DNA from 2 places in the Rhizobium sp. SYY.PMSO genome. Region 1 is predicted to be linked to the other one. Evidence: riboswitches for the same ligand, from Rfam matches in the RefSeq annotation. Region 1 holds a riboswitch; the other holds the start of a gene.

Region 1 (3,842 bases):
CCGGCGAGGCGGATTCATACCAGAAGGATATGGGTTTCTGATCCGCCGCGAATGCGAAGCGGGACATGAGCGGCAAGGTGGCCAGGCCGAGGCCTGCCTTCAAAACGGTACGTCTGCGCATAGGTCTCCTCCAATTTTGCTTTTATTCGTTGCTTGTTGAGCCCCTGACGACCAGGTCGAAGGGCATTTCGACGGCGGTTCCGGCGCCGGTCTTCTCTCCGCGCAGGCGATCCATCAGCGTCTGCGCGGCGCGTTCTCCCATTTTCCATTGAAACTGCGCGACCGTGGTCAGCGTCGGGGTAACGAGCTTGGCGGCGGAAATGTCGTCGAAGCCGACGACGGCAATGTCCTCGGGTATGCGGATGCCGCGCTCGCGAAGCGATTGCATGACGCCGATCGCCATCAGGTCATTCGCCGCAAAGATGGCCGTTGGACGAAAGTCGCCGCCGAGAATGCTTTCGGCCGCGCGGATACCGCCCATCTCGGAAAATTCGTCGTCGATGACGACGTGACCGGGATGTCCGAGCTTTGCAATTGCCGAGCGGTATCCTTCGATCCGATGGGCCTGCGGGCCGCCGCGACCGGCGACGAGCGCGATGCGGACATGGCCGAGGCCGAGCAGATATTCCGTCATTGCCTGCGCGGCTGCGCGGCTGTCGACATAGATATCGTCGACCGGGATGAGGCCGCCGCGCTTCTTGGACGATTCGATGCGCACCACGGGAACGCCCGCCTCGACCAAAGGATTAAAATCCTTGGCTTTCAGCGTGAAGAAGACGCCGATCACGCCATCGACGCGCCCCTGCCTTGCCCAATCGAGGAAATGGCGTTCGCGCTCCGGAGTGCCATCGGTATTGACCGTGATCACATCGTAACTCAGCCCGTCGGCGACCGATTGTATGCCGCGAATCAGCGACGGGTAGAACGGGTTGGTGATATCGGGCACGATGCAGGCAATGGTCATCGAACGGCTCGTCTTGAGCGCCTGCGCGAAACGGTTGGGCACGTAGCCGAGATCCTTCGCCGCCTTGGTGATGCGCTCCCAGGTCTCCGCGGGGATCGATCCGCCGCCGCCGCTCAGCACCATGGAAACGGTGGCTTGGGAGACCCCGGCCGCCTTTGCGACATCCTTCTGCGTTGCTCGGCTGTTCGTCATTGCTCGATCACTTATACGTATTAGTTATACGTATTAATAAAAAGCGGATTGCTGGATGTCAAGCTGCGCATTTGCTTTCGCGAGTGGGCAATCGGCTGCGGAAACGGTTTGGCGGAGAAGCGCGTCTCGAACCCACTTGGTGGGCCGGCATGTCACGCGATTTCAGGCGTCTTGCTGCGCCATACGGTGCCGCCTCACAGTTCTGGCGGTTCAGGCGGAGAGCCGGGATCGGCATATTGATGCAGCGCGACGCGCGTCCCAGCTATCCTGTAGGCGTCACGCGAAATTATCTGTGCGTATCGACACCGAAATTAACCGGAAGCCATCGAAGCGGTTGACGTAATTTTAACCGGGACTACTATATATAGTGTTCGAGGTTCCTCTGATTCGCAAGAATTGGAGGCTAAGATGGGAATCCGGTCGGCAAGCATGACGTTTGTCAAGCCGGAGCTGCCCCCGCAACTGTGAGCGGCGAGCATTCGTTCTGTAATGCCACTGAGGCCATGTGTCTTGGGAAGGCGAGGCGAATGCGGCGACCCGCAAGCCAGGAGACCTGCCTCGAGCAATAGCGTCCACGGGCGGGGTGTCCGGCTGGCGAGCGATGGTCCATGCGGCGTGATAGCCGTCATCGCTTCCCTGAAAGCCTCGCCAAAACTGCTTCGGGGTGAGGTCCAATGTTCTTGAATATCCACAATCGTCCGCGCGAGTGACGGTCGCTTAAGCGCCCGGCCGCCGGTTGGGCGCGCCTTCAGTTTTTCATCCCGCCAAGCGGGCATCGGTCCGGTGCCCGAGCGAATTTTCATGCCCATCATATACGAGGATATCCCATGAGCATTACCGTCTACAGCAAGCCCGCCTGCGTCCAATGCACCGCCACGACCCGCGCTCTCGATCGCCAGGGCATCGACTATACGATCGTCGACGTATCCACCGACAGCGCCGCCTATGAGCTGGTGCAGGGTCTCGGCTATCGCCAGGTTCCGGTTGTCGTTGCCGGCGAGCTGCATTGGGCCGGTTTCCGTCCCGACATGATCAGCGCTCTCGCCTGAGGAGCTTGGCGATGGGCGAGATCGTCTATTTCTCCAGCCGGTCGGAAAATACCCATCGCTTCGTTGAAAAGCTTGCATTGCCGGCCGGCCGCATTCCGCTTGCGGCGGGAGAGGCGTTTCGCGCGGTTGCCCCATACGTCCTCATCGTCCCGACCTATTGCGGCGAAGGAGGCAAGGGCGCGGTGCCCAAGCAGGTGATCCGCTTCCTCAACGACGCGGGCAACCGTTCGAATATCCGCGGGGTCATAGCCGCGGGCAACAGCAACTTCGGCGCGACCTTCGGGATCGCCGGCGACATCATCTCCACCAAATGCCAGGTGCCTTACCTCTATCGGTTCGAGCTCCTGGGAACGGATGAGGATGTCGCCAATGTCAGACACGGATTGGAACGATTTTGGACACGCTAAGCTCTTCTCTGACGCGGGACGCGGGCGAAAAGCCGCCTCACGCTTTTTCCCATCCCGCCGGCGACCGGCCGGCCAAGGCGGAAACGGCGCTGGACTATCACGCCCTCAACGCCATGCTGAACCTCTATGACGATCAGGGCAGGATCCAGCTCGACAAGGACCGCATGGCGGCCAAGCAGTACTTCCTCCAGCACGTCAACCAGAACACGGTCTTCTTTCATAACCTCAGAGAGAAGCTCGATTATCTGGTGACGGAAGGCTATTATGAGCAGGAAGTGCTCGACCACTATTCCTTCAACTTCGTGCGCGATCTCTTCGACCACGCCTATGCGAAGAAGTTCCGTTTCCCCACCTTCCTCGGCGCCTTCAAATATTACACCAGCTATACGCTGAAGACGTTTGACGGGAAGCGCTATCTGGAACGCTACGAGGATCGCGTCTGCATGGTGGCGATGGCGCTGGCGCGCGGCAACGAGCAGCTTGCCCGCGATCTGGTCGACGAGATCATCTCCGGACGCTTCCAGCCGGCCACGCCGACTTTCCTGAACGCGGGCAAGAAGCAGCGCGGCGAGCTGGTCTCCTGCTTCCTGCTGCGTGTCGAAGACAATATGGAATCGATCGGCCGGGCCATCAATTCGGCGCTGCAGCTGTCGAAGCGCGGCGGCGGCGTGGCTCTTTCCCTCACCAACATCCGCGAGGCCGGCGCGCCGATCAAGCATATCGAAAACCAGTCGTCGGGCATCATCCCGGTGATGAAACTGCTGGAAGACTCCTTCTCCTATGCCAATCAGCTCGGCGCCAGGCAGGGTGCGGGTGCCGTCTATCTGAACGCCCACCATCCCGATATCATGCGCTTCCTCGATACCAAGCGCGAGAACGCCGACGAGAAGATCCGTATCAAGACCCTGTCGCTCGGCGTCGTCATTCCCGACATCACATTCGAACTCGCGAAGAACAACGAGGATATGTACCTGTTCTCGCCCTATGACGTGGAGCGCGTCTACGGCATGCCGTTTACCGAAATCTCTGTCACTGAAAAGTACCGCGAGATGGTGGCCGACAGCCGCATTCGCAAGAAGAAGATCAAGGCGCGCGAATTCTTCCAGGTGATCGCCGAAATCCAGTTCGAAAGCGGCTACCCCTACATCATGTTCGAAGACACGGTGAACCGTGCCAATCCGATCGCCGGCCGCATCACCATGAGCAATCTCTGCTCGGAGATTCTGCAGG
Region 2 (3,842 bases), on a different replicon from region 1:
GGGCGATCTCCTGCCGGCCAAGCCCCTGCCCGCGCCGGATCTGACGATCGCGCTCGCATCCATGTGCAGCGGGCCGCGGCAGCCGCTGATCTCGCTCATGATCGATACCGTCGTCACGGCGTCCACCCCGCCATCGACGAAGCCGGTCGAAATCAACGAGCTGAACTACGAGGATTTCTAGAGCAATTCCAGGAGAAGTGCGTCGCGGTTTTCCGTTCGCAATTGCGTGAAGGCAGAAGGATAGGGCATTTCCGCGGTTCGAAGAAAAGCGGAAACGCGATAGCGACAGCTCGGACTTGCTTTAGGCCTCGATCTGGACATCCGTCTTCGGGCGCGAGCAGCAGGCGAGGATATAGCCCTCGTCGATCTCGTCATCGAGGATGCCGCCATTGTGGCTCATCTCGACCTCGCCCGAAAGCTTCATCACGCGGCAGGTGCCGCAGAGGCCGGATTCGCAGGCCGCGCCGATACGCACGCCGGCGCCCCGCGCCGCCTGGAGCACGGTCTGCCCCGCCGCGCAGACGACATCCTTGCCGGCCATGGTGAAGCGGATCATCGTCGCGGCTTCCGTCGAGGCGTCGTCCGTCACTTCCGCGAGCGGCGTGGCGGCATTGGCCGGCTGGAAGCTCTCCTGATGGTAGCGTTTCATGTCGAAGCCATGGGCTTCCAGCATGGAGCGGACGGCGTCCATGAAGACCTCGGGGCCGCAGCAGAAAATCGTGCGATCCATGAAATCGGGGGCCAGCAGGCCGATCTTGGCCTTGTCGATACGGCCCTTCAGCCCCGACCAGAGATCGGTGCGGCCGCAGCCCTCGACGATGAGGCCGAGATTGAGGTTCGGCATGAAACGGGCGAGATATTCCAGCTCGGAGCGGAAGATGATGTCGGCCGGGCCGCGCGAGCAATTGATGAAGGTGATATCCGACAGCGGTGCCGTGTCGGACATATAGCGGGTCATCGACATCATCGGCGTGATGCCGGAGCCGGCAGAGACGAAGAGATATTTTTCGCCGGGATGACGGACATGGCTGAAATCGCCAAGAGGGCCGAAAGCCTTGATCCGCATGCCGGGCTTCAGGTTCTCGAACATCCAGCGCGTGCCGATGCTGTCCTTCTGCGCCTTCACCGTCACGGCCACCGAAAAGGGCCGCGACGGCGTCGACGACAGCGTATAGGTGCGCATGACCGGCTCCGGCGCCGTCGGCAGTTCCAGCGTCACGAACTGGCCCGGCAAATAGCGGAACCAGTTGTCCTTGTCGGACCCGAAGGTAAAGGTCATGACATCGGGCGCCTCCGGTGTGACCGAGAGGCATTCGAGCAGATGCTGCCTGTCGCTCCAGGGCTGCATCTGATCGAGATGGCGATGTGGAAGGGAGACGGTCATGTTCATGCTCAGGCAACCGCCGACAGCTTGGCCTGGTCGCCCTGCAGCCGGTTGATCATGAACGTCGTGTACCATTCGACGAACTGCATGACGCCGCCTTCATGGATTTCCGAATAGGGACCGGGCTCATAGGCCGGCGAGCGGATGCCGAAGGCATTTTCCTCGACGATACGGCGATCCTGATCGTTGGTTTCGGTCCAGACGTGGGTCAGCTCTTCCAGATTATAGTCGACACCTTCGACGGCATCCTTGTGGACGAGCCACTTCGTGGTGACGGCGGTTTCCTCGGCGCTGATCGGCAGGACGCGGAAGGAAATCGCGTGGTCGCCGAGCAGGTGGTTCCATGTCGTCGGGTAATGGAACAACAGCATGGTGCCGATGCCGTTGATCGTCACGTCGGACGAGAGCGGCCGCCTGACGGCGTTCCGGCCGGACATGGTGTAGCTCTCGGCCCCTTCGATCAGCGGCATGCGCGCGGTGCGGAACTGCCCATCGGGCGAGATCCTGAATTCGCTCGGCAGGCCGGCGGCTTCGCAGCGCTGCCAGTGCTCGGCGATGACCGGATCGTTCATCGCACCCTGCACGCCGGTCACGGTCGGCGCTTCCGGGAAGGTGCGGCAAAGCTCGGGGTGATTGGCCGCGCAATGATAGCATTCGCGGTTGTTTTCCCAGACGAGCTTCCAGTTGCCCTTCTCGATGATGGTGCTCTGGAAGGCAACCTTGGCTTCGCTGATGCGATGCGGCGCCATGTAGGGCTCGATCGAGGCGCGGACCGGGGCGAAATCCGGTGCGTTCTTTGCAAGGCAGATGAAGATATAGCCGGCGACGCTTTCGCAATGGACCGGCTTCAACGAATACTGGCTCTTGTCGAAATCCTCGGCCATCTGGCGGGCGAACAGCAGCGAGCCGTCGAGTTCGTAGGTCCACTGGTGATAGGGGCAGACGAGCTTTGCCGAGGAGCCGCGCTCGGTCGTGCAGACGCGCGAGCCGCGATGGCGACAGCTATTGTGGAAGGCGCGGATGACCTGGTCGCGGCCGCGAACGATGACAACGGGATAATCGCCGATCTGGACGGTGAAATAATTGCCTGCGCGCGGCACTTCGCAATCATGGCCGATGAACAGCCAGTCGCGATAGTAGATCGTCTCCATGTCGAGCTTGAAGTAGTCCGGGTCGGTGTAGAAGGGTTGCTCCAGGCTGAAACCCGGCCTGCGGTTCTTCAATTGCCGCAGAACATTGCTGTTGATATCCATTCGCCTATCCTCGCGCAGTACCGGAAGGCGAGCGGAGGACATGCGTGACCGCGTGAAGACGGCCGAAAGCAATGTCCCGACCGCCCGCCGCGGTCAGTCAATCATATGTGCCCAAGGCTGGTTTCCGGGCTCTGGAGCGGCCTTGTCACCAAGACCACATGGCACCTTCCCAGGCCGGTCCAGACCCAGTGGCTTTATTCGCCATGCCTCACTCCACCACCGTTGCGGGGGCAGCGCCGGGTTTTGACCGGCTTCCCAATTCTTCGTCTCCCTACGGACGACACCTTGAGATTGATCGCATCATAGCTCTCCGCCCGGCCGGCGGCTGCGCTGCAATGCGACATCGGCTTCGAAATTGGCGACAGGCGAAACGGGGGCACCGGACGGTTGCGAACAACGCCAATATAGAAAGATAATTCAGCCTCTTATGCGCCTGTGCGGGAAGAGGCACGCATGCGTTATCCGCACCGCATCGATGACGCTTTATTCTGATTGCGACAGTACCTTTCGACAGCCGGCGCTCAGGAGCGTGGCTGGGCGGCGGAAAGCGCCAGCAGAGCGGCCATCGCGCGGTCCGCATCGCCTGCCGGCACGAAGATATGATCGTGATAATAAGCGGCAACGACATTGGCGCTGATGCCCTCGTTTCCCAGGGCCGCGGCGAAGGCCGCCGTCAGGCCGACCGCCTCCAGCGATGAGTGGACTTGGAGCGTGATCATTCGCATCGCGGGAGCGGCCGGAAGCCCCGCCTGCCGCGCCATCTCCACCGGAAGGATCAGCGTCACGCCCTCCTTCTCGCGGAAAAGCCCGATCGGCTCCAGAAACAGGTAGCCGCCCAACGCCGAAGCCGGCACGGTGCAATAGGCGAACTCACCCTCGGCAAGATGAGGCTTCATGCTCGAAAGCAGCTGCGTGAGATCGGTAATTCCCGGCATGTTCTTCCATCTCCTCGAGGGGCCGACGGGCCGGCGCGGTTAAGCCCGGCTCAAGCTCTGTGATCTATCCTCTCGCCCAGAGAGTTTTATAGCGAGATCCGGCATGGCCAAACTCAGATATTTCGACGCTGGGAAGCCCGCCGACCCCGAACCGGCGCCGGCGGCACCGACGACGGGGCACAGCGAATTCCTGCGCACGGGCCGCATCAACCGCAACAGGGCGCATTGGCTGGCGGAAGAACGGGAATACCTCAGCCATGAACAGGTGGC

Evidence for each region. A riboswitch is a leader RNA that binds a small molecule or an ion and turns the genes downstream of it on or off. The one in region 1 is predicted to bind cobalamin.
Region 2: another riboswitch for cobalamin. It lies ahead of ACJJVH_RS02090 (aromatic ring-hydroxylating oxygenase subunit alpha); the one in region 1 lies ahead of nrdH (glutaredoxin-like protein NrdH).

What each region holds. Positions count from the first base shown of each region.
Region 1 covers NZ_CP177350.1:790,328-794,169, forward strand. Annotated here, with positions in the region: gene ACJJVH_RS22050 (ABC transporter substrate-binding protein) at 1-121, opposite strand, end outside; gene ACJJVH_RS22055 (LacI family DNA-binding transcriptional regulator) at 143-1,156, opposite strand; cobalamin riboswitch at 1,514-1,732, shown strand; gene nrdH (glutaredoxin-like protein NrdH) at 1,984-2,205, shown strand; gene nrdI (class Ib ribonucleoside-diphosphate reductase assembly flavoprotein NrdI) at 2,217-2,612, shown strand; gene nrdE (class 1b ribonucleoside-diphosphate reductase subunit alpha) at 2,726-3,842, shown strand, end outside.
Region 2 covers NZ_CP177349.1:437,930-441,771, reverse strand. Annotated here, with positions in the region: gene ACJJVH_RS02100 (GH25 family lysozyme) at 1-181, shown strand, start outside; gene ACJJVH_RS02095 (2Fe-2S iron-sulfur cluster-binding protein) at 302-1,390, opposite strand; gene ACJJVH_RS02090 (aromatic ring-hydroxylating oxygenase subunit alpha) at 1,393-2,637, opposite strand; cobalamin riboswitch at 2,735-2,940, opposite strand; gene ACJJVH_RS02085 (ACT domain-containing protein) at 3,159-3,572, opposite strand; gene ACJJVH_RS02080 (DUF6656 family protein) at 3,676-3,842, shown strand, end outside.